DNA from 4 places in the Giesbergeria sinuosa genome. Region 1 is predicted to be linked to each of the others. Evidence: predicted binding sites of a transcription regulator. Region 1 holds the regulator's gene; each other region holds the start of a gene.
What was found. Region 1 encodes sigma-54, which starts transcription at its own class of promoters, with help from an activator protein. Its sites were predicted from a motif close to TGGCANGNAANCTGCTTT; they were not measured.
Positions count from the first base shown of each region.

Region 1 (7,357 bases):
GCCAGAGGGCTATAGCGGCACGGGCCGCCCGTGGTATCAACAGGCAGTCCAGGTGGGCGGGCCAGCCCTGACCCCCGCCTATGTGGATGTCAGTACGGGCAAGCTCACCATCAGTTTTGTCGAGCCGGTAGGCCCACGAGGCCAACCCATTGCGGTGGTCGGCACCGATATGCACTTGGACACCATTGCACAAAAAGTCAGCGCCATCCGCCCCATGTCGCAAAGCTTTGCCTTCTTGGTGGATGGTGAGGGCAAGTTCTTGGCCCATGCCAAAGCAGAATACGCCCTCAAACCCATCTCTACCATTGCGCCCCAACTGGACATGACACTGCTGCGCCAATTGGCCGACCAAGGCGGTCGCGCTGGCATGGCCATCGATGGCACCGACCGACTGCTCTATGCAGCCAAAGTCGAGGGCACCCCTTGGTTGCTGGCGGTCGCCATTGACCGCGCACAAGCCACTGCCAGCGTGCGCAACCTGCTGCAGGTGGCTGCCAGCATCACCCTGCTCTGTATCGTGGTCGCGGTGGTGCTGGTGTCCATCGCAGTGAGCCACCAATTGCGCCGACTGGCCGTAGTGCGCGATGCACTGGCCGATATCGCCTCAGGAGAAGGTGATCTAACACGCCGCCTCGACACCCAAGGCAACGACGAACTGACGCACATTGCCCAAGCCTTCAACGACTTTGTCGGCAAAATTGCTGGGGTCTTGGTGCGCATCCGCCAATCCTCCGAGTCGGTGCGCCAAGCCACCCGAGAAATTGCCAGCGGCAACCAAGACCTGTCCTCCCGCACCGAACAGCAAGCCTCCTCACTGGGGCAGACCGCTGCGGCCATGGAGGAGCTCACCGCCACCGTACTGCAAAACGCCGAGAATGCCCGCCAGGCCAATCTGCTGGCCACCGAAACCTCGCAGGTAGCCACCCGTGGCGGCACAGTGGTGGGGCAGGTGGTGCAAACGATGGGGGGCATAGAAAACTCTGCCCGCAAGATTGTGGACATCATTGGCGTAATCGATGCCATCGCTTTCCAAACCAACATCTTGGCATTGAATGCCGCCGTGGAAGCAGCCCGGGCTGGCGAGCAAGGCCGGGGCTTTGCCGTAGTGGCTTCTGAAGTGCGCACTTTGGCCCAACGCAGCGCCACAGCGGCCAAAGAAATCAAGGCACTGATTGATGACTCCGTTACCCAAGTCAATGCGGGCAGTCAGTTGGTGCGTGATGCAGGCACCACCATTGAACAAGTGGTAGACAGCGTGCGCCGCATGACCACCCTCGTCGCCGAAATCAGCCACGCCAGCCAAGAACAAAGCAGCGGCATTGCTGCCATTGGTACCTCTATCAACCAGATGGACCAAGGCACACAACAAAATGCGGCCTTGGTAGAACAAGCCACAGCGGCAGCCCACGCCCTGCAACAGCAAGCCACACAATTGGCCGATGTGGTGGCAGAGTTCAAGCTCGATCACCAGCACGCCACAACACCCGCAGCACGGGCTGCACGCCCTGCAGCCTTGCTACGCTAACAGCCCATACCGGCATCGACCATGACCATCCACACCATCTTGAAAATGGGCGACCCGCGCCTGTGGCGCACGGCCCAGCCTGTTACGGCCTTCAACACCCCAGTGCTGCACCAGTTGGTAACGGACTTGCACGACACCATGCAGGCGGCCAATGGTGCCGGGTTGGCAGCGCCACAAATTGGCGTCCATTTGCAGGTGGTGGTCTTTGGCTCGCACTTGCCCAATCCGCGTTACCCAGATCGCCCCTTGGTGCCCCCCACTGTGTTGATCAACCCCGTGATTACCCCGCTGGATGCCGCCCAAGCCGAGGACTGGGAGGGCTGCCTGTCGGTGCCAGGGCTGCGGGGCCGGGTGCCCCGCTGGAGCCGCATCCGTTACACCGGCATGGACGTGCTGGGCCAGCCCATAGAGCGCATCGCCGAAGGCTTTCACGCCAGAGTGGTGCAACATGAGTGTGACCACCTGATAGGCACCCTGTATCCGCAACGGATGTCTGATTTGCGCCAGCTCGGCTTTACCGAAGTGCTGTTTCCCGAACTGCAGGCCGACGCCAACGATTAACCCCCACCGCCTCGCTACAGCGTTTTGCGCAGCGTGGCCGTGGGGATTTTTAATCCTTCACGGTATTTAGCCACCGTGCGACGGGCACACTCAATGCCCTGCTCTTTGAGCATTTCAGCCAATTGGTTGTCCGACAAGGGCTTGGCGGGGTTCTCGGCAGCAATAAACTGCTTGATCAACGCGCGCACAGCCGTGCTGGAGGCATTGCCACCACTGTCAGTGCCCAAGCCCGAGCCAAAAAAGTATTTCAGCTCGTAAGTACCCTGGGGGGTAGCCATGTATTTGGCTGTGATCACCCGCGAGATTGTGGACTCGTGCAGGCCCAGCTCGTCGGCAATGTCGCGCAGCACCAGCGGACGCATGGCCAACTCGCCATGCACAAAGAAATTCTTTTGGCGCTCCACAATGGCTTGTGACACCCGCAAGATAGTGTCAAACCGCTGCTGAATGTTTTTGATAAACCAGCGGGCCTCTTGTAAACGCTGTTGCAAAGCCTGATGGCCTTCGTCTTGGCGACGGCCACGCAAGGCACCCGCATAAATGTCGTGGATGCGCAGGCGTGGCATCACTTCGGGGTTGAGTTGCACACTGAACTGGTGCCCCGCCTGACCATGCCCCATGCGGCGCACCAGCACGTCTGGGATGATGGCGTTGCGCTCTACCGAGATAAAGGGCCGCCCCGGACGCGGCTCCAGCCGGGCAATCAAGGCCATTGCTGCACGGGTTTGCTCCTCGGTGGCCCCACAGGTTTGGGCCAAGCGGCGCACATCGCGGCGGGCCAGCCCTTCCAGCGGCTGCTGGCAAATGCGCAGCGCCAATGCAATGGTCTCAGGCGGGATGGCAGGCGCAGGATGTGCGGCCAATGCTGCCAGTTGCAGTGTCAAGCATTCAGCCAAGTGGCGAGCCCCCACACCAGTTGGCTCCAGCGTTTGCAGCAAGTGCAAGGCCACCGTGAAATGGTGCAGCAGCTCCTCTATGTCATCGCTGTGCTCTTCACCCGCCAACCCTTGAGCCAAAGATTCCAGCGAATCCTCCAGATAACCGTCTTCGTTGAGTGATTCGATCAGAAAATACAGTGCGGCTTTATCCTCTGGAGACAAGCGCAAACCCACCGTTTGTCGGTGCAAGAATGCCGCCAGTGATTCATGACCATGTGCCAAATCTGTGGCACTGACATCCATTTCTTCGTCAGTGCCACGGCTGCAGGCCGGGGCATCGCCACCCCATTCACTATCGTCCGGGGCCATGTCCACACTGCCATCGCCCTCCCAGTCCAGCACTTCGGTGCTGCTGCTGTCACTGTTGCCCTGCTCTGCCTCTGTCAATGTGGCCTGACTGCTGTCTGCACTGCTGGTGCTGCTCACAGGGGCTGCCCAGTCGGCATATGGCTCCTCTGGCGGGGGCGTGTCGGCCTGCGCCAAACCAAACTCCTCGCGCGAGGCTTCGTCGGGGTTGCGCTCCAAAAAGGGGTTGTCCGCCAGCATCTGCTCGACTTCCTGGCCCAACTCCAACGTCGAGAGCCGCAACAGCCGAATAGACTGCTGCAACTGCGGCGTCAGGGTCAGGTGCTGCGATACACGCAGAGACAGGCCAGGTTTCATCGGCTCACATACGGAAATGTTCGCCCAGGTACACCCGACGCACCTCGGCGTTGTTGACAATCTCGGAAGGCGTCCCCTGTGCCAACACCCGACCATCACTGATGATGCAGGCGTGGTCACAAATGCCCAGCGTTTCGCGCACGTTGTGGTCGGTAATGAGCACGCCAATGCCGCGCGCTTTCAAAAAACCGATGATGCGCTGAATTTCAATCACGGCAATCGGGTCGATGCCTGCAAAAGGCTCATCCAACAGGATAAAACGCGGCTGCGTGGCCAAGGCACGGGCAATCTCGACCCGGCGCCGCTCGCCGCCAGACAATGCAAGCGCAGGAGAGTCTCGCAGATGGTCGACACGCAGCTCTTCCAACAAAGACTGCAAACGCTGCTCAACTTCGGCCTTGCTCAAAGACTGACCCGCGGCATTTTGTTGCAACTCCAGTACGGCACGCACGTTTTCTTGTACCGTGAGTTTGCGAAAGATAGACGCTTCCTGCGGTAGGTAAGACAACCCCAGACGTGAACGCTTATGGATAGGCATACGCACCACCGACTGCCCATCAATGCGAATATCACCCCCATCGCTGGGCAACAAACCAACGATCATATAAAACGAAGTGGTCTTGCCTGCACCATTGGGGCCCAGCAGACCGACTACCTCGCCTTTTTGCACAACCAGCGATACGTCCTTGACCACCTGGCGGCTGCCATAAGACTTGGCTAAATGCAGCACCTCCAATCGGCTATCCGTAGCTGCCTCGGTGGTGGCATGCGCGGGTGCGGCACTCATGGCTTGTCAGTACCCAGTGCAGAACTGGGGCGCAAAGGCAGAGCAGAAGCAGGTGCCACAGGAGAGGCCGGAGCTGTAGTCGCCTTTGGAGCCAGTATGGCACGCACACGTCCGCCCGACGTTGCTGACGCCCCCTCAGGGCTGCGCTGCTGACCATCCACACTGAACACATCCGTCAGGTTGTTGTAAACGATCACCGCCCCCGTGAGTTCATCTTGTAACTTGGCCCCTTGGTAACGGCGCAACTCGGCACGGCGCAATAGGCGCACGGTGTCGTTGTGGCCGTTGTATTCAATGCGTTCGCCTTCGCCCTCGACAAATTCTTCAGGGGCGCCGGGTGCGGTATCACGCTTTTGTCGGAAGAACGCCCGTTGGCCTGCTGCCGCCGTGACGGTACCAGACTGATAACCATCGGCATCTTGGCGCACTTCCAGACGCTCACCCCGCAGCACGATGGTACCTTTGGTCAGAACCACACGGCCCGTAAACACGCTGGTTTGCTGCAATTCGTCATGGCGCAGGGCATCGGCCTCAATGTTCATGGGCTGATGGCGGTCGGCCTTTTCAGCGTGCGCCAGCGTGAACGGGGCAGCAGCCAAACAGGCGAGCAGGGGGAGCGTGAAGAGGCGGTTCATCAAAAAAGGCACGAATCTTGCGGCGATTGTAGCGATGCCTGCCAGCCACAAAAAAGCCCGCCAAAGCGGGCCGTGGTTGCAGACGAAAGGGGGATGGCTCAACCCTTGACCGTTGTCAGGTGGTTGACCACCTGCAACATGGCTTGCAAGCCACCGGCCATCGTGCCATCGGTGTAGTAGCGGCCTGCCACCCCCATAGATGGCGTGCCTTCAACCCCATAGGCTTCTTGCAATTGCGTGGCGCGGCGCACTTGGTTAGCCACGCTGAAGGACTGGTACATCTCTTTGAATTTGGCCATGTCCAATTCGGGCTGCTTGGCAGCCCAGGCCATGATGTCGTCGTCCTTGGCCAGCTTCTGCTTTTCCACATGAATGGCGCGAAACGCACGGGCATGCAGAGCCTCGACTTTGCCCAGGCCTTCCAAGGTGTAATACAACTTTTGCGCTGGCACAAAGCTGGCATTGAAGGCCACCGGCACGCGGCGCACCACCAAATTGGCTGGCGCTGCCTTGATCCAGTTATGAAACATGGGTTCAAAGGTGTGGCAATGACCGCAGCTGTACCAGAAGAACTCCAACACCTCCACCTTGCCTGCAGGTACATCAGAAGCCACTGGTTTGGCCAGTTTGTTGTAATCCTTGCCTTCTTTGGGCGCAGCCCCCTGCGCTTGGGCCGACAGCGGCAGCAAAGGTGCAGCCAGCGCCAGGGCAGCAGTCAGGGAAAAATCACGGCGTTTCATCAAAAGGTACTCCTTATTGCGGTGGAGGGTCTGAGCAGTATCTGCCTACAAAAGTTCAGCGTTGCACACGCACCAAGGCCGAATCCACGCCAGCACCATCCAATTTTTCTTTGAGCTGCTCTGCATCACCACGTTTGCCAAATGGGCCCACCCGTACGCGAAACACCGTGCGGCCATTCTGTTCACGCTCACTGACGCGAGCCTCCCAGCCCATCATGGCCAGCTTGGCGCGCTGTGCTTCTGCATCAGTTTGGCTGCCAAATGCCCCTGTCTGGAGGAAGTAGGTAAAAGCGTCATCTGCCGTGCTGGTGGCGTTGGCCGTGGCGTTGGCTCTGCTCTTGGCCAAGTCGCCCAACGGGTCGGCACTGGCACTGGTGTTGGCCTTGGCATCGGGCTTAGCCTCGGCCTTACTGTCGGCTTTAGTCTCGGGCTTGGGGGCCGTCTTGGAATCGGCTGCCCCCTCAGGGGTGGGCTTAGACTCGGTCGCACTGGGTTTGGCCACAGGCTCGGCGGCCGATGGCGGTGCCACCACAGGCGCAGACTCCACCACGGCTGGACGGGCCGGATTCTTGCCGTAAAGTGGGGCGTTTGGATCCCAGTCTTTATTTTTCTCATTTTCGGCGGCGTCTTGTTCAGTGCCCCGAACCGCGCCTTTGTTCAAAAAAGGCACCGGCACTTTGGTGACATAGACGGCCACCGCAAAAGCGGCCCCCAGACCCACCACCAGGCCCAAAATAAAGCCCAGAATGGTGCCGCCTTGTTGCTGTTGTTTCATGGCCATGCTTTTGTGCCGAATTTACATACGATCAGGGGCCGAAACACCTAATACCGCCAAGCCATTGGCCAGCACTTGGGCGGTGGCCGCCACCAGCGCCAACCGGGCCAGCTTCACGGCTTCGTCTTCCACCAAAATGCGCTCGGCGTCATAGTAGCTGTGGTAGCTGGCGGCCAGCTCACGCAGATAGAAGGTGACGTCGTGTGGCGCGTTGTCTGCCGCCGCTGCCGTGAGCATTTCGGGGTATTTGGCCAACAGCAGCATCAAGGCTTGGGCTTGTGGGCCTTGCAACGCCGACAAATCGACGTTGCGCAGGGCAGCCACCCCCGCCCCGCCTTGCTCTTGCCATGCCCGCAACACCGAGCAAATGCGTGCATGGGCATACTGCACGTAATAGACCGGGTTGTCGTTGTTTTGTGCCACGGCCAAATCCACATCAAAGGTGTATTCGGTATCGGGCTTGCGGCTCAGCAAAAAGAAGCGCACTGCGTCTTTGCTCGTCCATTCAATCAGGTCGCGCAGCGTCACATAACTACCGGCACGCTTGCTGATTTTGACCTCTTCACCACCCTTGACCACACGCACCATGGTGTGCAGCACATAGTCGGGGTAGCCTTGTGGAATGCCCACATCGGCGGCCTGTAAACCGGCCCGCACACGGGCAATCGTGCCGTGGTGGTCGGTGCCTTGGATGTTGACCACCTTGACAAACCCGCGCTTGAATTTTTGGATG
Region 1 is NZ_JBHSHJ010000016.1:36,564-43,920, reverse strand. It holds gene ACFO6X_RS15135 (methyl-accepting chemotaxis protein) at 1-1,525, shown strand, start outside; gene def (peptide deformylase) at 1,547-2,086, shown strand; gene ACFO6X_RS15125 (RNA polymerase factor sigma-54) at 2,101-3,687, opposite strand; gene lptB (LPS export ABC transporter ATP-binding protein) at 3,692-4,474, opposite strand; gene lptA (lipopolysaccharide transport periplasmic protein LptA) at 4,471-5,109, opposite strand; gene ACFO6X_RS15110 (thiol:disulfide interchange protein DsbA/DsbL) at 5,208-5,849, opposite strand; gene ACFO6X_RS15105 (SPOR domain-containing protein) at 5,905-6,624, opposite strand; gene argS (arginine--tRNA ligase) at 6,646-7,357, opposite strand, start outside.

Region 2 (7,357 bases), on a different contig from region 1:
TGTGCAGCCACGGCGGGCAATACGGGCTTGAGCAAAATGGTTAGCACTCGGAAGGCTTCGATGCAGGTGGTGCATACATCATGCAGCCGGGCCTCCATGCCTTCTTGCTTGGCCAACTCCCACGGTTTGTTTTGATCCACGTAGGCGTTTACGCGATCGGTCAGCAACATGGTTTCGCGCAGGGCTTTGCCATATTCGCGCTCGGCCAGCAGTTCGATAATGGCCGGGGCAGCAGCACGCAGGTGTTCTAACAGCGCATCGCCATCGGCAGAGACCTCACCCAACACACCGCCAAAGCGTTTGCTGATAAAGCCTGCCGCACGGCTGGCAATATTGACGTATTTGCCCACCAAATCGCTGTTGGCACGGGCCATGAAGTCATCCGCATTAAAGTCAATGTCTTCGTTGCGGCTACTCAACTTGGCTGCGAGGTAGTAGCGCAACCACTCGGGGTTCATGCCCAAAGCCAAGTATTTGAGCGGGTCAAGGCCAGTGCCCCGGCTTTTGCTCATTTTCTCGCCATTGTTCACGGTGAGGAAGCCATGCACAAACACCGAATCGGGCACCTTGCGACCACTGAACTTGAGGGTAGCGGGCCAAAACAGGGTGTGGAAGGTCACAATATCTTTGCCGATAAAGTGGTATTGCTCCAGTGCTGGATTAGCCATGTAGTCGTCATAGCTTTGGCCACGCTTGTCCAGCAAGTTTTTGAGCGATGCCAAATAGCCAATTGGGGCATCCAGCCAGACATAAAAATACTTGCCCGGCGCATCAGGGATTTCAATACCAAAATAAGGTGCATCACGGCTAATGTCCCAATCGCCCAAGCCCTCGCTGGTGGTGCCATCGGGGTTGGTGCGCACCGTAAACCACTCGCGCACCTTGTTGGCTACTTCGGGTTGCAAGCGGCCGTTTTGTGTCCAGTCTTCCAAAAAGGCCACGCAGCGCGGATCGGACAGCTTAAAGAAGAAATGCTCTGAGCTTTTCAGCACCGGCTTGGCCCCTGACAAAGCCGAATAAGGCTCGATCAGGTCGGTGGGGGCATACACCGCGCCACAGACTTCGCAGTTGTCACCATACTGGTCTTTGGCATGGCATTTGGGGCACTCGCCTTTGATAAAGCGGTCGGGCAAGAACATGTTCTTCTCGGGATCGAAGAACTGCTCGATAGTGCGTGTCTCAATCAGGCCATTGGCTTTGAGGTCGCGGTAAATGTCTTGCGCCAGTTGGTGGTTTTCTGGGGCATCGGTGCTGTGCCAGTTGTCAAACTGGATATGAAAACCATCCAAATACTGCTGGCGACCTGCGGCAATATCAGCCACAAACTGCTGCGGTGTTTTGCCCGCCTTTTCGGCAGCAATCATGATGGGAGCACCGTGGGTATCGTCGGCCCCGACAAAATTTATCTCATTGCCCAACATGCGGTGCGTACGCACCCAGATGTCGGCCTGGATGTATTCCATGATGTGGCCGATATGGAAGTTGCCATTGGCGTAAGGCAGGGCAGTGGTAACAAAAATTTGGCGTGCGGACATGGTGATGAGCGACTGGATGCGGGGTCAGCGCGCTGTGCAGCGCGGAACCAATCATTTTAGGCGGGCACGATCTTCGCTTGAAAAGAGACTGAATCATCTTTTCAGACAAAGGCTCCGATGAAAACAGCACTGGGTTTCTTGGTGGCAGCACGACGTTGTGAAATTCGTGATCTTGAACAACTCACCCTCACCTGCGAACTGGTAAAAATTGTCAGTGAGCTGGTGCATTGCTTTCAGCGCGAACGCGGCACCTCCAACATCTTTCTAGGCTCTGGTGGGCACAACGTGGCCGCACAGCGGCAGGCCTGTATTGCTGCCAGCGTATCGGTAGAGGCGCAATGGCGGGCATGGATTGATCCGTTGGCTCTGGACGGCGTGTGCGGATCTGGGGGCGTGCGTCTGTTTACCCACATTGCCTTGGTGCTGCATGGACTCGATGAGCTACCCAAGCTACGGGCCGACATACAGGCGCTGCAATGCTCCACCGGACATGCCACCAAACTCTACAACCGGTTGATTGCCGCCTTGCTCGGTTTGGTATTTGAAGCCGCTGATATTGCGACCGACCCCACCGTCTCTCGATTGCTTGTGGCCTTGTTCAACCTTATGCAGGCCAAAGAGTACGCAGGTCAAGAGCGGGCGGCAGGAGCTGCCGCCTTTGCGTTGGGAAAAATCACGCCCGAAGAGGTACAAGCCTTACAAGCCCTGATCGACTTGCAAGAGCAATGTTTTCAGCGTTTCGAAACCTTCAGTGCCCCCGAGAGCTTGCAACAATGGCAGGCACTGCAAAGCCGGCAACCACTGGTGGAATTGGAGCGGATGCGGCGCAAACTGATGGCCGGGTTGCCCACAGGCCAACGCGACGGCACTCTGGCCCAAAGCTGGTTCGATTGCTGCTCTTTGCGCATGGATCAGGTGCATCTGGTGGAGTCCCACTTGGCCACCAGTTTGCAGCAGGTCTGCGCCCATCGGATCAGCGCCAGCCAAGCCGAGCTGGAAGACCACCGGGTGCTGCTGGCTGCGCTGGATTCTCTTTCAGAAATCACAGCTCCACCGGTTGTCTTGATGCCTGGTGACTGCCTAGCGGCAGCACCCGACACCCTGCTCACTGGCGATGGCATGGGGCCACGGGTGATGCGTTCCATTTTTGACAGTCTGCAAATTCAATCGCAAAAACTGCAGGCCGTCAGCGAAGAACTGGCCGTGGTGCGCGGTGCGCTGGAAGAGCGCAAGGTGATCGAACGGGCCAAAGGCCTGCTGATGGCCCACCAAGGGCTGAGTGAAGAGGAGGCCTACCGCCTGTTGCGGCAAACGGCTATGGGCAAAAACCGTCGAATCATTGATGTAGCCCGAGCGGCACTGTCGATGGTGGAGTTGCTCCCGGTGCGCAGCTGAACGCCCATCTGCACGGTGCAGACAGCACCAGCCTTGTGCAAGCAACGCACCGACTTTGCGCAAAGCAGATGCCATGTGGGTGTGTGGATGGCTCTGTGGCAAGCGTGGCACGCTTGATGCTTTACCAGCCCTGAGGGCAGGCCAATGACGGCTGGGCCTATTGCAGACTGCTCTGCATCTATTTTTTGATTTTTGAACAACGGCGTTCATTTTGGCTCGGCCACCCAAGGCTGCGGGTCGGGATGAACGCCGTTTTCATTTTGGCATCAGGAGCCACCACCCATGACCACCCCCCCATCCACAAAAACCGCCAAAACCTCCATCACCCCAGAGGGATGGGGTTCGATGCTGGCCCCTCTGCACCGCACCTGCGGCGCTGGTTTGATGCCTCTGGAGGCACCCGGCACCGTCACACTGGTGGGTGCGGGGCCGGGCGATCCAGAGTTGCTCACGCTCAAGGCCATCAAGGCCATTGCCAGTGCCACGTTGCTGATGGTGGATGACTTGGTCAACGATGCGGTGTTGGGCTACGCATCGCCACAAGCCCGTATTGTTCATGTGGGCAAACGGGGCGGCTGCATCTCTACGCCACAGAGTTTTATCGAGCGATTGATGATCATGGCCGCCCGACAAGGAGAAACCGTGGTTCGCCTCAAAGGGGGTGATCCTTTTATCTTTGGTCGGGGCGGGGAAGAAGTGGAATACCTGCGGGCTGCAGGCATCACGGTGCGGATTGTGAATGGCATCACGGCAGCCCTGGCAGCAGCCAGCAGCCTAGAGACACCGCTGACCCACCGCGATCGGGCGCACGGTGTGGTGTTTGTCACAGGCCATGCCAAGCCTGGTGCGGCAAACACCCACTGGGCAGCATTGGCTGCCTGTGCCCATGAAGCCCAACTCACGTTGGTGATTTATATGGGGGTAACCCATATCACCACCATCGAGCAAGGTTTGCTGCAAGGCTTACCCGCCCACACCCCGGCAGCGATTGTGGAGCACGCCAGCCTGCCACAACAGCGCCAAACCCGCTGTCTGCTTGGCAATCTGGCCCAAACTCTGCAAATGCAGGGTTTGGGCAGCCCCTCCATTTTGGTGGTGGGGGATGTGCTGCAAGGTATGGCCCAATGGCATGAGAACGCATCGGCCGGACATCAGCTCTATGCCCAAAGATAAGCACAGAGGCTTGATATTTTGGTGCAGCGGTACCTTGTGCAGCCCCGAACTGGTGAAGCGCATCGCCAGCCCTCCCCCTGCCCCCTCTTGCACAGAGTGCAAAAAAGTCAATAAAAACAATCTATTCAATCGATTTCCATCACTGGCACCGATCTTGCATCGGTGCAGTGAATGCCGGAGCAACGAAGCTCCGGTACCGTGCTTGAAGTGGAGCTAGCGGACAACGGCGTCCGTCACTGGTTGGGGTACTTCCCCAGCCTTTGACGCGACGCCTTTTTTTATTGCTTCTTTGATTGGAGCTGCCATGAAAAAACAGAAACTCGTGCTCGTTGGCAACGGCATGGCCGGGGTGCGCACACTGGAAGAGTTGCTCAAACTCGCCCCCGATCTTTATGACATCACGGTATTTGGCGCAGAGCCTTACGGCAACTACAACCGTATCCTGCTCTCGCCTGTGCTGGCCGGGGAGATAGCCTTGTCAGAGATCATCCTGAACGATCGGGACTGGTATGAAAAGCACGGCATTACGCTGCACACAGGCAAGACCGTCACGCAAATTGACCGCGCCAACCGCCGGGTGGTAGCAGACGATGGCACGGGGGCAGACTATGACTACCTGCTGCTCGCTACCGGCTCCACCCCTTTCATACTGCCCATTCCGGGCAGCCACCTGCCAGGCATTCTGGGCTATCGGGACATTGCCGATACCCAGGCCATGCTGGCGGCTGCCCAGCAATATCAACACGCTGTGGTGATTGGTGGCGGCCTGTTGGGGCTGGAGGCAGCCAACGGCCTGAAGCTGCGCGGCATGGACGTGACGGTGGTGCATCTGGGGCCGTGGCTGCTGGAACGCCAACTCGATGCTGCTGCGGGTCAGATGCTGCAAACATCACTGGAAAGCAAGGGGCTGAAGTTTTTGTTGCAAACACAAACCGAGGCGCTGATAGCGGGCAAAAGTGGTCGGGTGGCGGCTGTGCAGTTGCAGGGTGGGCTGCAAATTCCGGCCGAGTTGGTGGTGATGGCCACGGGCATTCGTCCTGAAACCACATTGGCACAAGCAGCAGGGCTGCATTGTCAGCGGGGGGTGGTCGTCAACGACGCGATGCAAACCGATGACCCGCATATCTATGCAGTAGGGGAATGCGTCAACCACCGTGGCATTGCCTACGGTCTGGTAGCACCATTGTTTGAGCAGGCCAAAGTGGCTGCTAACCACTTGGCAGGCCAGCGCACCAGCAGCTACACCGGATCGGTCACTTCCACCAAACTCAAGGTCACGGGCATTGATCTGTTTTCGGCAGGTCAGTTCATGGGGGGAGAAGGCACAGAAGAAATCGTGCTCAATGACCCACACGGTGGCCGCTACAAAAAACTGGTGCTTCAGGAGGGGCGCTTGGTTGGCAGCGTGCTGTATGGGGACGTGGGCGATGGCCCGTGGTACTTCCAACTGCTGAAGGAAGAGCGCAACATCCAAGAGCTGCGTGACCGCCTGATTTGGGGCCCATCGTCGGGTGCCCAAGCCCAGCAGCCGGGCCAAAATTCTGCCGCTACCTTGGCAGATTCTGCCGAAGTTTGCGGCTGCAATGGTGTTTGTAAAGGCACCATCGTACAGGCCATCCAAGAGCAAGGTCTAGCCAGCCTGGACGAGGTGAAAAAACACACCAAGGCGGCCTCCTCGTGTGGTTCCTGCTCGGGCTTGGTGGAGCAGATTCTGGCGGCCACTCTGGGGGACAACTACACACCCACGGCCCAGAGACACAAACCCCTTTGCGCCTGCACAGAACACTCGCACCAAAGCGTGCGCCAAGCCATCTTGGCACACCACCTGACCCGCAAAGAGGCGGTGTTTGACGCACTGTCCTGGAAGACACCCAACGGCTGTGACAAGTGCCGCCCAGCCATCAACTACTACCTGCTCTCGAGTTTTCCGCACGAGGCCCAAGACGATCCGCAATCGCGCTTTATTAACGAGCGGGCACACGCCAATATCCAAAAAGATGGCACTTACTCGGTGGTGCCACGGATGTGGGGAGGACTGACCAACCCCGCCGAACTGCGCGCCATTGCCGATGCGGCTGAAAAATACCGGGTGCCCACGGTGAAGGTGACCGGCGGCCAACGCATCGACCTGCTGGGTATTCGCAAAGAAGACCTCCCCGCTATCTGGGCCGACCTCAATGCCGCAGGCATGGTCTCAGGCCATGCCTATGGCAAATCCATCCGTACCGTCAAAACCTGTGTGGGTGCCGAGCATTGCCGTTTTGGCACCCAGTTGGCGATGGATATGGGCATCCAACTGGAGAAGATGCTGTTCGACATGTATGCACCACACAAGGTGAAGCTGGCCGTATCGGGTTGCCCACGCAACTGTGCCGAAGCTGGCATCAAGGATGTGGGCGTGATTGGTGTGGACTCGGGCTATGAACTCTACATCGGTGGCAACGGTGGCATCAAAACAGAAGTCGCCCAGTTTCTGTGCAAGGTGCGCTCCGACCAAGAGGTCATGGAGTATTCGGGAGCCTTTTTGCAACTCTACCGGGAGGAGGGTTGGTATCTGGAGCGCACCTGCCACTACTTGGAGCGCGTGGGGATGCCCTACATCCAAAACAAGATCGTGCAAGACCCCGAAGGCCGCCGCGCCTACTACGCACGTTTGCGCGATGCACTCAAGAACGCACAAGACCCCTGGGAAAGCTCACGCGCACCCCGCCCTATCCAACAGTTCATCCCCATCCAACTCCAAGCCTGACCCCTTGCCAACGAGGAACAAAAAATGCACCACTGGAAACCGATTTGCCTGCTGGAAGATATTCCGCCGCTGGGCTCACGCATCGTGCAACGCCCCAGCGGCGGGGACATTGCCATATTCCGCAACGCAGAAGACGAGGTGTTTGCCTTGCACGACCAATGCGCACACAAAAACGGCCCTCTGTCGCAAGGCATCGTGCATGGCCGCAAAGTGACCTGCCCCCTGCATGGCTGGCACTTCAATCTGGAGACCGGCCAAGCCTTGGCGCCCGATGTCGGCTCCTGTGCCACCTTTGCCATCAAGGTAGAGCACGGCCAAGTTTTGCTGGCGGTTTAAGCGCCTCTTTGATCTCACGTACTGTAACCAAGGATAGTTTATGGCCTACCTCGTTCCTGCCGAATTCGTGACCAAGATGGTCGATGCCGGTGAATCCAAAATCTACATGGCAACCCGCGATGTCTTGATTCGCTCTTATATGGCCGGCGCCATTTTGGCGTTGGCAGCG
Region 2 is NZ_JBHSHJ010000009.1:49,235-56,591, reverse strand. It holds gene metG (methionine--tRNA ligase) at 1-1,535, opposite strand, end outside; gene ACFO6X_RS11560 (nitrate- and nitrite sensing domain-containing protein) at 1,653-2,930, shown strand; gene cobA (uroporphyrinogen-III C-methyltransferase) at 3,315-4,103, shown strand; gene nirB (nitrite reductase large subunit NirB) at 4,408-6,852, shown strand; gene nirD (nitrite reductase small subunit NirD) at 6,877-7,188, shown strand; gene ACFO6X_RS11540 (formate/nitrite transporter family protein) at 7,229-7,357, shown strand, end outside.
Region 2: the regulator sigma-54 is predicted to act here: its motif matches at 4,247-4,264, upstream of nirB (nitrite reductase large subunit NirB).

Region 3 (7,357 bases), on a different contig from region 1:
GGCTACGGCAGACGGTTATTTGGCTGAAATGCTGGCGGGTACCGGCTTTGATTGGCTGCTGATCGATGGCGAACATGCTCCCAATGACCTGCGGGCCGTGCTGGCGCAGTTGCAGGCTATTGCCAGTGCCGCTAGCACGTTACCGGTGGGGGTGGCTTTGCCACACCCGGTGGTGCGTTTGCCCTCGGGCGATCCGGTATTGGTCAAGCAATTCATGGAGTTGGGTGCGCAAACCTTGCTCGTACCAATGGTCGATACGCCCGAGCAAGCCCTGACGCTGGCCCGTGCTATGCGTTACCCGCCCAGCGGTACAAGGGGCATGGGCAGTGGTTTGGCCCGCTCCTCGCGCTGGAACCGTTACCGCGATTACATCCACGAGGCCAACGACCAAGCCTGCTTGCTGGTGCAGGTAGAAACCGTAGAGGGCTTGGGCCATATCGATGCCATTGCGGCCACGCCGGGTGTGGATGGTGTGTTTATCGGCCCGGTGGATTTGTCTACCTCTATGGGTTATCCCGGCCAAGTAGACCACCCCGAAGTGGTGGCCGCCATTGCACATGGTATTGCCCGTGTTCGGCATGCAGGCAAGGCCGCTGGCATTTTGTCCACCCAAGAAGACCAGGCCCAACATTGGCTCGATGCGGGGGCGCTGTTTGTGGCAGTGGGGGTTGATATCAATTTGTTGGCGCTGGCCGCACAGTCTTTGGCAGCGCGTTTTCGGCAGGGCATGGCGGCACCGCGGCCCTCCAGCGGCGGTTACTGAGCCGCGATGGAGTGGGGTGCTGTTCGGACGCTGCTGCCGTGGTGCTCATTCGGGTGCCATGTGGGCATGGTGGCCCGCATCGGTGCCGCTGGGCAGGGTGATTTGGCCGCTGCGCAGTGCCTGAGCCAACAAGTCGGGCGTGGCTCTGATATGGGCTTCCAGCGCCAAGGCGGCACGGGCTTCGTGCCCGGCCATCGCCGACTCAAAAATAGCCGTGTGCTCGCTGTGCACATCGCGCGCAGCACCGGGCAGGCCCATCGTATAGCGGCGGTAGCGTTCGCTGTGGCGCGACAGCAAGCGCAACACCTTTTGCGTCCACGGCGATTGCTGGCCCGACAGCAGTGCCTCATGAAAACGCATGTTCAGGGCTTCCCACTGGGGCCGGTGTTCACGCCGAATGGGCTGCTCCAGGGCCGACATGGCTTCATAACTGTGGCGCAGCGCCTCGCGCCATGCAGCACCACCGTGGCGAATCGATTGGCGCAGCGCCTCCAGCTCAATGTGCAGGCGCAGCCGGGTAATGTCTTCCAGCTCCTCCAGCGTGATGGGCGTGACGCGAAAGCCTCGCTGGCCCTCGGCCGTGACCAGCGCATCGCTCACCAGTCGGGTAATGGCTTCGCGCAGCGTGCCCGCACCCACGCCGTAATGCAGCTTCAGGTGCTCGACGCGCAATTTGTCGCCGGGCAGGTGCCGCCCTTCAATGATGTCATTGCGCAACTGGGCATAGGCACGCTCGATCAAGGTGCGCGACGCACCGGCATCGCTATCGGTAGCGACAGGGCTATCCATCTCTAAGGATGATTTCATGATAATTCTCGATATTTTTGCTGTGAACATACCCCAAAAGAAAGAAAGTCATACCTTGCAAGATGGTACAGACAAGCAAAGCCTCTCTCATTGATGATTTTTAGGGGTATTTCTGGGTTGGTGCAGGGTCATATTATGAAAAATGGCATGAAATTCTTGCTGTTGCCATACTAGGTGTTTTCCCTTAAATCTCGAGATTTTTTCTCCATCCACGCCAGAATCTGGCATATTTCAGGCCTTACCGCTGCATCTTGCATCAAAACCTGTACCCGAAAGCCTGCGCTCATGGCCAGTTACACCATCACCATCGAAGAAACCGGGCAAAGCTACCGCTGCTCCGACGAGTTGTCGTTGCTGGTCGGCATGGAAGCCTTGGGTAAGAAGGGGATTCCGGTGGGCTGCCGCAATGGGGGCTGTGGGGTCTGCAAGGTGCAAATCGTTCAGGGGCAGTATGTGTCGCGTGTCATGAGCCGTGACCATGTGAGCGCCGAAGACGAAGCGCAGGGCCGGGTGTTGTCGTGCCGGGTGCGCCCGGCCAGTGACATCACCTTGCGCGTGCTTGGAACCATGAAAAAGAACGTCTGCCGTCTGGTTGGGGCCGCAGACGCCTCTGTTGTTCCCTCAACCTGAAAAATCTGGAGAAACCCCATGGCAATCACTGGTGTTTTGCGCCCTGGTCACGCTGTTTTGCGTGTGTTGGACTTGGACGAATCGGTTCACTTTTATACCGAAGTGTTGGGTCTGAAAGAAACGGGCCGCGACAAATCGGGCCGTGTCTATTTCAAGTGCTGGGACGAGCGCGACCACAACAGCTTTGTCATTCGTAAGGCCGACCGTGCCGGTATGGACTGCTTTGGCTTCAAGGTGCAAAACGCCGCCGTGCTCAACACCTTGGAAGGCCGTCTGCGTGAGTATGGTGTCGTGACCGAGCGTGTGCTTGCCGGTGAAATGCTGGAAACGGGCGAGCGCGTGCGCTTCCACCTGCCCACCGGCCACCTGATTGAACTGTATGCCGAGAAAACCTCGGTGGGCAATGGCTTGGGCGATATGAACCCCGAAGCCTGGCTGCCCGACCAAAAAGGTATTTCGCCCATCCGCATGGACCACGCCCTGATTTACGGTGGCGATATCGATGGCAACCGCAAGCTGTTTGAAGAGGTGCTGGACTTCACCTTGGTCGAGCGCGTCAAACTCGAAGACGGCGTGACCGATTTGGCCACTTGGCTGACCTGCTCCAACAAGGCGCACGACATTGCCATGGTGCGCCACTCTGAAGACAACAAACTGCACCATGTTTCCTTCTTGCTGGAAACATGGGAGCAAGTGCTGCGCGCCGCTGACATCATGTCGATGAACCGGGTCTCGATTGACATTGGCCCGACCCGCCACGGCATTACCCGCGGCACCACGATTTACTTCTTTGACCCCTCGGGCAACCGCTTGGAAACCTTCAGCGGTGGCTACCAGTGGTATCCCGACCACACCCCCATCACTTGGACATGGGACCAAGTGGGTCGTGGCATTTTCTACCATGACCGCAAACTGAACGAAGCCTTCTTGAGCGTATTGACCTGAGATGAGCAGCATGGCACCCGAACTTGTTGTCAGCGTGGTGCAGCACAACCTGTCTTGGCAAGCAGCGCACGCTGCTGCCGGGGCAGCCGCCGAGGCGGCTGCCGAAATGGGGGTGCTGGTCAACATCGCGGTAGTCGATTGCAGCGGCTTGCCCGCTGCTTTTGTGCGTCTGCCCGGCGCACCTTTGCACTCCATTGATATTGCCAAAGACAAGGCTTACACCGCCGTGGGTTTTGGTCTGCCCACCAGCCGCTGGCATAAGGCGCTGGAGTCGCACTCCGAGGCGGTGCGCCAAGGCATCCCACTGCGTCCGCGCTTTGTGGGTTTTGGCGGCGGTTTGCCCATTGTCATCAACGGCCACCGGGTCGGTGGCATTGGTGTCTCGGGCGGCAGTGAGGAAGAAGACGAAATGATTGCCCGGGCCGGTTTGCGCGCGCTGGGCTTGGCGTAATTGGCCATCAAGACAAAAGGATTTTCTATGAAACAGGTACTGAACTTCATCAATGGCCAGCACGAGGCCAGCGACAAAACTTTTCCTAAGCACTCGCCGTTGAACAACACGGTGATTGCCGATGTGCATGAAGCCAGCCGCACCCAAGTGGACGCTGCGGTGGCTGCTGCCCGTGCTGCTTTGGATGGCCCTTGGGGCAAGATGAGCGTGGCCGAGCGTGTTGAGCGCCTGTACGCTGTGGCCGATGGCATCAACAAGCGGTTTGACGAGTTTTTGGCCGCTGAGTGCGCCGACACCGGCAAGCCCCGCAGCTTGGCCAGCCATATCGACATCCCCCGTGGTGCGGCCAACTTCAAGGTCTTTGCCGATGTGGTGAAGAATGTGGCCACCGAATTTTTCGAGACCGCCACCCCCGATGGCAAGAGCGCCATCAACTACGGCTACCGCACCCCGGTGGGCGTGGTGGGCGTGATTTGCCCTTGGAACCTGCCGTTGCTGCTCATGACTTGGAAGGTCGGCCCGGCGCTGGCTTGTGGCAACACCGTGGTGGTCAAGCCCTCGGAAGAAACCCCCCAAACCGCCGCCCTGCTGGGCGAGGTGATGAACGAAGCGGGTATTCCTCCCGGTGTCTATAACGTGGTGCATGGCTTTGGCCCCGATTCGGCGGGTGAGTTTGTCACCACCCACCCCGGCGTGGATGCCATCACCTTCACTGGTGAAACCCGCACCGGCGAAATCATCATGAAGGCCGCGGCCAAGGGTTCGCGCCCCGTGAGCTTGGAAATGGGTGGCAAGAACGCCGCCATCATTTTTGAAGATGCCGACTTTGACGCTGCTATCGAAGGCACGCTGCGTTCGGCTTTTGTCAACAGCGGCCAAGTGTGCTTGGGCACCGAGCGTGTCTATGTGCAGCGCCCGATTTTTGACAAATTCGTGGCCGAGCTGAAAAAGCAAGTTGAAGGCTGGAAGATTGGTCTGCCCGAAGAGGCCGATACCAAACTCGGCCCCGTCATCAGCAAAGAACACCAAGCCAAGGTGCTGTCGTACTACAAGCTGGCGGTAGAAGAAGGCGCAACCGTGGTCACTGGCGGTGGCGTGCCCAATATGGGCGCTGGCTTTTCGGATGGCGCTTGGGTGCAACCCACCATCTGGACGGGCCTGCCCGAAACCGCCCGCGTGATCAAAGAAGAAATCTTTGGCCCCTGCTGCCACATTGCCCCCTTCGACACCGAAGAGGAAGTGCTGGCCAAAGCCAACGACAACGTCTATGGCTTGGCCACGGCCATCTGGACACGCGATGTCTCGCGCGCCCACCGCGTGGCGCAAAAGATGAAGGTCGGCCTGTCGTGGGTCAATAGCTGGTTCCTGCGCGACCTGCGTACCCCCTTTGGTGGTGCCAAGCAATCCGGCATTGGCCGTGAAGGCGGTGTGCATTCGCTGGAGTTCTACACCGAACTCAAGAACGTCTGTATCAAACTCTAAGGAGCAAGGCCATGAGCAACCCGGAAATTGCCGGTTCTGTCATGGCCGCTGGCATCCGCACCAATGTGCACGATGTTGGCAGCGGCCATCCCGTTTTACTCATCCACGGCTCTGGCCCCGGCGTTTCCGCCTGGGCCAATTGGCGTTTGGTGATGCCCGAATTGGCGCAGCAAGCCCGCGTGATCGCCCCCGACATGGTGGGCTTTGGTTTTACCGAGCGCCCTGAAGGCCAGCCCTACAACATGGATGCCTGGGTTGCGCAGGCGGTGGGGGTATTGGATGCGCTGGGCATAGCAAAAACCGACTTGGTGGGCAACTCCTTTGGTGGTGCGCTGGCGCTGGCCTTGACCATTCGCCACCCCGAGCGCGTGCGCCGTTTGGTGCTCATGGGCAGCGTGGGTGTGCCCTTCCCCATCACCAAGGGGCTGGACGATGTCTGGGGCTATACCCCCTCGTTTGAGAACATGCGCCGCATCATGGACGTGTTTGCCTACGACCGCAATTTGGTCAATGACGAGCTGGCCCGCCTGCGCTATGAGGCCAGCATCCGCCCCGGCTTTCAAGAATCGTTCTCGGCCATGTTCCCGGCCCCGCGCCAGCGTTGGGTCGATGCCATGTGCAGCGCCGAGGCCGACATCCGCGCCTTGCCGCACCAAGTGCTGATTGTGCATGGCCGCGATGACCAAGTGATTCCGCTGTCCACTTCGCTGACGCTGTCGCAGTGGATTCCCCGCTCGCAACTGCATGTTTTTGGCCAGTGCGGCCACTGGACACAAATCGAGCATTCGGCTCGTTTTGCCCGTCTGGTGCGCGACTTCTTGGCCGAGGCCAGCCCTGCCGAGCCCACCCCCCTGAACCCCTGAGGACTGTATGACCCCTGAACTGATCCAAGAGTTGGGCGATGAGCTGTTCGAGGCGCTCCAAGGCCGCAAGACCTTGGCACCGCTCACCAGCCGCCACCCTGAGATCACCATTGCCGATGCCTATGCCGTGCAACAACGCATGACAGCCCGTCGCCTGAGTGCAGGCGAGCGCGTGATTGGCAAAAAAATTGGTGTCACCAGCAAAGCCGTGATGAACATGTTGGGCGTGTACCAGCCCGATTTTGGCTGGCTGACCGACGGCATGGTCTACAACGAAGGCGAAGCCATTCCGGCCGACACCCTGATCCAGCCCAAAGCCGAAGGCGAAATCGCTTTCATGCTGAAAAAGACCCTCAAAGGCCCCGGTATCACCGCGGCCGATGTGCTGGCCGCCACCGATGGCGTGATGGCCTGCTTTGAGATTGTCGACTCGCGCATCCAAGACTGGAAGATCAAGATCCAAGACACCGTGGCCGACAACGCCTCCTGCGGTGTGTTTGTGCTGGGCGACCGTTTGGTCGATCCGCGCGATGTCGATTTGGCCACCTGCGGCATGGTGCTGGAAAAGAACGGCGAAATCGTCGCCACCGGCGCGGGCGCAGCCGCCTTGGGCCACCCGGCCAACGCCGTGGCTTGGTTGGCCAATACCTTGGGCCAGCACGGCATTGCGCTGGAAGCCGGCGAGGTGGTGTTGTCGGGTTCGCTGGGCATCATGGTGCCCGTGACGGCTGGCGACAACCTGCGTGTGACCATTGGCGGCATCGGCGGTTGCTCGGTGCGCTTTGTCTGATTTTTTGGAAAGAACTGCAATGGCAAAAATCAAATGTGCCCTGATTGGGCCTGGCAACATTGGTACGGATTTGCTGGCCAAGCTGCAACGCAGCCCGGTGCTGGAGCCGGTCTGGATGGTTGGTATTGATCCTGAATCCGATGGCCTCAAGCGCGCCAAAGAAATGGGCCTCAAAACCACCGCCGAAGGCGTGGATGGCCTGATTCCCCACATGAAGGCCGACGGCATCCAAATCGTGTTCGATGCCACCAGCGCTTACGTCCATGCGGAAAACAGCCGCAAAGTGAACGAGCAAGGCGCGCTGATGATCGACTTGACTCCTGCCGCCATCGGCCCCTACTGCGTGCCCCCGGTCAACCTGAAAGACCACGTCGGCAAGGGCGAGATGAACGTCAACATGGTCACCTGCGGCGGCCAAGCCACCATCCCGATGGTGGCTGCTGTGTCGCGCGTGCAGCCCGTGGCCTATGGCGAAATCGTGGCCACCGTGTCCAGCCGTTCTGTCGGCCCCGGCACACGCAAAAATATCGATGAATTCACCCGCACCACCGCTGGCGCAGTGGAAAAGGTCGGTGGCGCTAAAAAAGGCAAGGCCATCATCATCATCAACCCCGCCGAGCCACCGC
Region 3 is NZ_JBHSHJ010000014.1:79,711-87,067, reverse strand. It holds gene ACFO6X_RS14435 (HpcH/HpaI aldolase family protein) at 1-763, shown strand, start outside; gene ACFO6X_RS14430 (GntR family transcriptional regulator) at 809-1,570, opposite strand; gene ACFO6X_RS14425 (2Fe-2S iron-sulfur cluster binding domain-containing protein) at 1,856-2,200, shown strand; gene ACFO6X_RS14420 (catechol 2,3-dioxygenase) at 2,219-3,145, shown strand; gene ACFO6X_RS14415 (GlcG/HbpS family heme-binding protein) at 3,156-3,596, shown strand; gene ACFO6X_RS14410 (2-hydroxymuconic semialdehyde dehydrogenase) at 3,624-5,078, shown strand; gene ACFO6X_RS14405 (alpha/beta fold hydrolase) at 5,090-5,941, shown strand; gene dmpE (2-oxopent-4-enoate hydratase) at 5,949-6,731, shown strand; gene ACFO6X_RS14395 (acetaldehyde dehydrogenase (acetylating)) at 6,751-7,357, shown strand, end outside.
Region 3: the regulator sigma-54 is predicted to act here: its motif matches at 1,734-1,751, upstream of ACFO6X_RS14425 (2Fe-2S iron-sulfur cluster binding domain-containing protein).

Region 4 (7,357 bases), on a different contig from region 1:
AGTGCCCGCATCAGTTTCTGGCGAGGCGCAGGCAACGAGGCTCGGGCTCGCCAAGCCGCCCTGACAGGGTTTGCACTCACCACGCTCATGGCCTGCGTGCTGGCTGCCGTGCTATGGGCTTTTAAGAGCACCGTGGCCAGCCTGTATTCTGAGCATCCCCCCGTCATGGCATTGGGTGCCGTGTTGCTGGGCTGGGTGGCGATTTACCACTTGGTAGATGCAGCGCAGTGTTTTTGTCTGTTTGCGCTGCGCTGTTATGGCATCACAGTGGCTCCACTGGCTGTTTACAGTTTGCTGCTTTGGGGAGCCGGGCTAGGAGGAGGCTATGCACTCAGCTACCACGGCATGGGCACCTGGACGGCCCAGCCCTCGCCTGCCACCTTCTGGATCAGCAGTGCCGTGGCCTTGGCCTTGTGCGCTGTGGCTTTTGCCATGATGTTGTGGCATTGCCTCAACAGATGGGGTCGGGCAACGGCTTGCCCACCCACTTGAGCAAGCCACCACACCCACGGTGCAGAGTGTGTTTCTAATAGTTTCTGCCTCGGTAAGGCGGCACCATTCCCGTCTCGCCTTGTGACAAAAATGTCACAAAATAATCGATAGGCAATAGGAAGATCAGGGTATTCTGCACTGGCGCGGCAATTGCTACCGTTTTCCGCTAAGGCTGTTACTTTGGGTACGGTTCTGTTGCAACACACCATACCCCACCTCTCCCTCCAAGACCACACCATTTCACTACCATGTTCGCCAAACTGTTTGGAAAATCCACCGGCCCCTCCATCCAAAACGTAGTTGATGCCTTGGTGCAAGAACTGTTGCGCCGGTATCCCCCCTCTATGGCCAGTGGCGAAGGGCGCAGGCTCTCCCCCCAAGCAGTCACTAACATTCTGGAACAAGTGATCAACAAGGCTGTGGTGAAGGCTACAGAGCTACAACTGGGCTGGTTTGGCAAGGCCAAATTGGCAAATAGTTTCCGTTGGTCTTTAAAAGACCGTGGCTACCCAGAGAAATTTATCGAAGTTCTAACGGAAGCCCTGATTGTGTACGTCACTCGCCAACAAAAGCCCTGAAATCATGTTGGGACGGATTTTTCGGGAAATCACCCGCAGCCTGCGTACACGCCATGAAGCCACTTCTGCACAAGATCCGCTAGACCAGTGGAAAAAGGACTATAGCGGGGCGGCCAACCCTGTGGCGCGTGGACAAGTTTTGCAAGCCCTAGAGACCTGGCTACAGCAACAACCCGATCATCTCTTGGGTTGGATTTTCCTAGGAGACGCACTGCAACAACAGCGACAACTGGAGGCAGCAGAAAGCGCATATCGCCGAGCATTGCGGATAGACCCTACCCATGCCGCAGCCCATGAGGGGGTGGGGTTGGTATTGCTCCATCAGGGTAAATTAGATCAGGCTTGGTTGCACCTAGAAGCCGCCCACAAAGCCGACCCTCAAAACCCCGATATTTTGGTGCATTGGGGTTTGGTTGCATTAGAGAAAAAGAACTTTGGTGAGGCAGCAAAGAACTTTGAAAAAGCCATCGATCGCAATGTTAATCATTACCATGCATGGCACAATCTCGGTTTAGCCCAATTAAAAATGGGCCGACCTCAGCAAGGCATACGTAGTTTTCAGAGAGCATTAGATATTCGACCTGAATTTGGTTTGGCTTGGAGCAATCTAGCTTTGGCACAATGCGATGTTGAAAACTTGAGCGATGCACTGATTTCTGCTCAACAAGCCATTAAATTCAAGGGTGAAAGTGCGCGGACTTGGGTAATTTTAGCTGACATTCTCACAGATGCAGGCGAATGGGAGCAAGCCGATTCTGCATTAACCACAGCCTTCGAACGAGATCCTCATGATACTGGCGGATATATTTCTTTAGGAAAATTACGCTCAGCACAGGCTCGTTACCCTGAGGCAGAATCTGCCTATCAACATGCATTAACTTTAGAACCTGACAATGCACAGGCAAAGGGTGGCCTAGGTCAATTAGAGATGTTGCTAGGTCGTTTTGATGTAGGATTTGAGCATTATGAAGCCCGTCGATTGGTAGATGAGTCACCTGTTCGCCAATGGCCGCTAGAATCATGGGAAGGAACCCCTATTCCCCATCAAGGTTTATTAGTTCATTCTGAACAGGGGTTAGGTGACATTATTATATTTGCCAGTTGCATACCAGATTTGTTGGCTCAAACTTCTGGCTGGAATACACATGTAGTTCTTGAGACAGAACCACGCCTTCAAGGTTTATTACAACGTTCGTTTCCTGCATTAAAGGTAATAGGTCGTGAACGCAGCGATCAAAGCATTGATTGGCTGAATGACATTGACTGTCAGTACGAAATACCTATCGGAAGTTTGCCACGTCTTTATCGCAGCTATTCTCATCAATCTATACAGTATCTTCCCTACCTTAAAGCCGATTCTACACAAGTGGAGTATTGGCGCAATAAATTGTTAGCACGCGGCCCTGGCCCCTATGTGGGTGTGAGTTGGCGGGGAGGAATGCTGCGCTCAGGTACTGTACAACGCAGTATTAATCCAATTGCTTTACTCCGAGAGTTGCAAAGCATTGGTATTCAGCCAATATGTCTTCAATATGGGGAAGTGGAATCAACCTTAAATGAAGCGGCTGAAGCATTAAATTTGCAGGTATGGCACTGGCCTGAATCATTGGTAGACATGGACGCTGCTGCTGCAATAACGCAAGCACTGGATGCAGTAGTTACAGTATGCAATACTCAAGCACATTTAACAGGTGGCTTGGGTAAAGATGGCTGGGTTTTGGTTCCAAGCAACCCCAATTGGCGATATGGAATCAATAGTAAAAAATCTTGGTGGTATCCATCACTAAACCTGATCCGCCAAGCACCTCACAGCAACTGGGAAGCACCCATAAAACAGCTTAGTACTGATTTGCAAACATGGAAAACAACTAACAATTCAACCACAATCACTGAAGGAAAAAATAAATGATTTTCCGCTGGTTGCGCCAGCGGCGCAATAACACCCCATCACTTACTACAACAACCAACCCCACAGAAAACAACCGAGAAAATATTGCACTATCTAAAATAGATGATCTTCTAGAGAAGGGTGACATTGAAGCAGCCGAAAAATCACTCAACGAACTCTTACAAGAAGACACTGCCAACTCCGTAGCCATGCTACAGATGGCAAAACTATACAGATTACAAGGAAAATTTTCTGATTCAATTCAATGGGCAGAACGATCTTTATTAGATCACGAAAATCCAGCAGAAGTTCATTACCAACAAGGAGAAACACTGTTGGCAATGAAAGATATTCAAGGCGCTCTAGACTCCATCAATACAGCATTGGCTTTAGATGAAAATCATCTTAAAGCTTGGCTCCGATATGGAGATATTCTTGCAAGACAAGAAAAATACAATCAAGCACTTGATGCCTACAAAACTGCTTTATCATTTTCTGATGAAAAGCATGAAAATCTAATTAACCTACAAATTGCCCAAACACTGCATGCCCTAAGATCTTGGCCAGATGCAGTGGATGCGTACAAAAAGGTTTTATCCAAAGACCCAGAAAACGTCACCGCCTGGACCGCTTTAGGTCATGTTGAGCTGGTACAAGACAATGATGCATCTGCTCTAATAGCCTACATTAAAGCCCGAGAGATTTGCGAGAAAAATTCCATCCCAATCCCATTAACACTAGAGCTACATTTAGCAATGTGTTACCAATATAGTGCCAGATGGAACGAAGCCTTAATTTTATATAGAAAGCTTCACACTCAATACCCCAAAGATTCTAATGTATCTTGGTATCTTTCACAATGCGAACTAGCAATGGGCAATTGGGAGAGAGGATGGGAATTTTATGGATCACGTTTTCTGACCAAAGCATCATCATGGCGAGCGATGCCATTTGCAATATGGCATGGAGAAGAGGCATTGAATAAAACCCTTCTTGTCTTGGCAGATCAAGGCTTGGGAGACGAGATTATGTTTTCTTCTTGTGTTTTAGAAGCAAAGAAACGTGTAGGGCATCTTATATTAGAATGCGAGCCTCGTCTAGAAAAGTTATTTATTCGGTCATTTTCAGGAATTTCTGTAGTTGCCTCAGAGCGCGAGCGAAGCACACGTTGGTTAAAAGATTATCCACAACCAGACTTTCAAATTGCCTCAGGTGATTTACCCGCTTTATTTCGTCAAAATAGAAATAAATTTCCAGATCATCATGGCTATTTAAAAGCAGATCCCGATCGAATAGCTTATTGGGCCAATCGGTTAAATGATTGTGGCCCAGGAGTAAAAATAGGAATATCTTGGCGTGGTGGAGTACCTTTAACGCGAGGTCGCGTACGCAGTACAACAGCACAAGATTGGAAGAGTATTCTTAATACACCCAACTGCCAATTCATTAATTTGCAGTATGGCAACTATCAAGAAGATTTGGCAGAATTCTCCAGCCTAGCACCAGGCAGAGTGCATGATTTTCCTGAAGTTATACCAGACTATGATGAAACTGCTGCATTAGTGATGGCGCTTGACTTGGTCATCACAGTTTGCACTTCCATTGTCCACCTAAGTGGAGCCTTGGGAAAAGAAGTCTGGGTGCTGGTGCCACATGTGCCTGGATGGCGCTATCAAGCATCTGGTAACAGTATGCCTTGGTATCCATCAGCACACCTGTTCCGTCAAACCGATGCAGGAAACTGGAAAGATGCTTGCCAAAATTTGTCATTTGCACTCCAAAAAAGACAAAAATGACAGAGAAAATCTGCTTAACCTCAGCAAATTGGGGTGGCCCAGATTTTGCTTAATAGGATTGGCAGCCTGTGGTGGGTTGCATTTTATGAATTAGGAGTCGTAACATGAAACGTACTTTGCAACAGGGTTTTACCCTGATTGAACTGATGATTGTGGTGGCGATCATTGGTATTCTGGCTGCTGTAGCTTTGCCCGCTTACCAAGATTACACTTTGCGCGCCAAGGCGTCTGAGTTGTTGTTGGCTGCATCTTCTGCTCGCACAGCAATTACCGAAGCATCGCAAAATTCCAACGGTATTTCGGCCACTGGTGTCGAATCTCCTGGCGTTGCAGGCAAGGTTAGTGCCGCAGATGTTTCTGACGCTAACGGTGTTATCACTATTAACGGTCGGGATTCCGAATTTGCCGGTGCCGGTACCGCAGTGGTTGTTACTTTGACTCCTTCCTGGAACTCTACTGGTAAGACTGTGGTTTGGTCTTGTGGCGTTACCCCCGCAAAGCTGGAACCTTCTTCTTGCCGTCAAGACTGATATTGAACTAATCTGCTCCCTTATATCAGGGATGTCAAATAATAAAAGCCTACTCGATTTCTACCGAGTGGGCTTTTTTATTTCTACACATTAATAAATATTATTTCCATTTAAATATTATGCTGCGCAACGTCTTGGCCTCCGTATTTCAATCATCAGAAAACAAAAATACTCAGAATGAAAAGTCAAAGACAATTTCTCATGAATACGCTCAACTGAATGCGCAGTTACATTTAGAAAGATCAGATTATGGAACCAGTGGAAGACAATGGGCCACTACAGTTCAATATTTGCTACAGCAATCCAAATCAAGCTCTGTTCTTGATTACGGTTGTGGCAAACAAACATTAGCCCAGTCTTTACCTGATATAAAAATATTGGGGTTTGATCCAGCCATTCCGGGATTAGATAAACCTCCAATGCCGAGTGACTTACTGGTCTGTACAGATGTACTGGAGCATGTAGAGCCAGAATTTATTGATCATGTTCTAGATGATCTAAGTCGTCTCACAAAAAAAATTGCTTTGATCACTGTGGCAACACGGCCAGCAGTGAAGAAACTGGCTGATGGCCGAAACGCACATTTGACTGTTCAACCTTTTTCTTGGTGGCAAGATCGCTTTGAAAAGAGGTTTGATATTATTGGCATCAAAGAGCAGCCCGGATTTGAGTTTGCCTTGATATTAAGAGGATTGAATTTTCAAGAATCAATAATTATCCCAGAAGATTTTAAGCCTTTCTCAAAGAAAGAAGAAGAAAGTAACACAACCCCATCCGAATCATCACGAAAGATTCCAGTTGGAGTAGTAAAACACGGCGACAATAAAATCCTGTTTACTACGCCCAATCAAATGACGGCTTGGCGCGTTAATAGCTTTTATGAAAAAGAGCCTCACACTGTTCGTTGGTTAGAATCGATCCCTAAAGATTCAGTTTTTCTGGACATAGGGGCGAATGTTGGTATGTATAGCATTTTTGCAGCAGTAGTTTCTCAAGCAAAAGTCTATGCCTTTGAGCCTGAAAGCCAAAACTACGCTGCTTTGAATCAAAACATTTCAATAAATAAATTGAGTGAGAAATTATTAGCCTTTCCCTTGGCAATATCAAATAAAACTGGTGCAGATAAACTATTTCTCTCAGGATTTGACACAGGAGGATCGTGCCATAGTTTTGGTGCAGATGTTGGATTTGATCTGAAACCTCGTGGCCATGCTTTTGTTCAAGGTGCTTTTTCCACCACGATTGACGAGTTAGTTGCTACTGGAACTCTGCCTATTCCAGATTTTGTCAAAATCGATGTTGATGGTTTTGAGCACAAAGTCATTGAAGGCGCTCAGAAAACCTTAAAAGATCCTAAAGTCAAAAGCGTCATCATTGAATTAAACACAAAATTACCAGAGCATAAAGCTGCGGCAGAAATGCTAGAAAAACTTGGATTCTTCTATGACAATGACCAAGTAATGCATGCGCAAAGAAAATCAGGGGCATTTGAAGGGGTTGCAGAATTTATCTTTTGGAAAAACAAAAAAGAAATTAGCAATCTCACCACAGAACGTGCTCTGGGAATTCCTACCAGCATGCAAGCACGGGCAGTGATGAATTATGCCATTGACAAAATACTGTCAACAGCTATAGCCGATGATCCATTTCCATATTTGGTAGTGGATAACATATTCCCACCTGATTACTATCAGCAAATTTTGGCAAATTTCCCAGGCTTGGATGCCGTACGGCCTTTAAGTGAATCTGGAAGAGTACAAAAGGGATCTTACAAAGAAAGATTGACTGTTTTATTTAATCCAGAAGATTTTTCCAGAATGTCTCCTAAGCAAATTGAGTTCTGGTCAGAATTTGCAAGCTGGCTATACTCAGAAGCATTTTTGAGTGCTGTTATATTCAAGTTCCGCCAAACTCTTGAATCCAGAATTTCAAACATCATTAATGCTGAAGGAAAAATCAACGTTCGTGGCGATGCGCTCTTGGTCAATGATCAAACAAATTATGCTATTGGGCCACATACAGATGCCCCTCATCGATTAGTCACTTTCTTATTCTATATGCCAGAGAATGATA
Region 4 is NZ_JBHSHJ010000010.1:4,017-11,373, forward strand. It holds gene ACFO6X_RS11925 (MATE family efflux transporter) at 1-492, shown strand, start outside; gene ACFO6X_RS11930 (hypothetical protein) at 741-1,070, shown strand; gene ACFO6X_RS11935 (tetratricopeptide repeat protein) at 1,075-2,979, shown strand; gene ACFO6X_RS11940 (tetratricopeptide repeat protein) at 2,976-4,754, shown strand; gene ACFO6X_RS11945 (pilin) at 4,859-5,284, shown strand; gene ACFO6X_RS11950 (FkbM family methyltransferase) at 5,404-7,357, shown strand, end outside.
Region 4: the regulator sigma-54 is predicted to act here: its motif matches at 4,789-4,806, upstream of ACFO6X_RS11945 (pilin).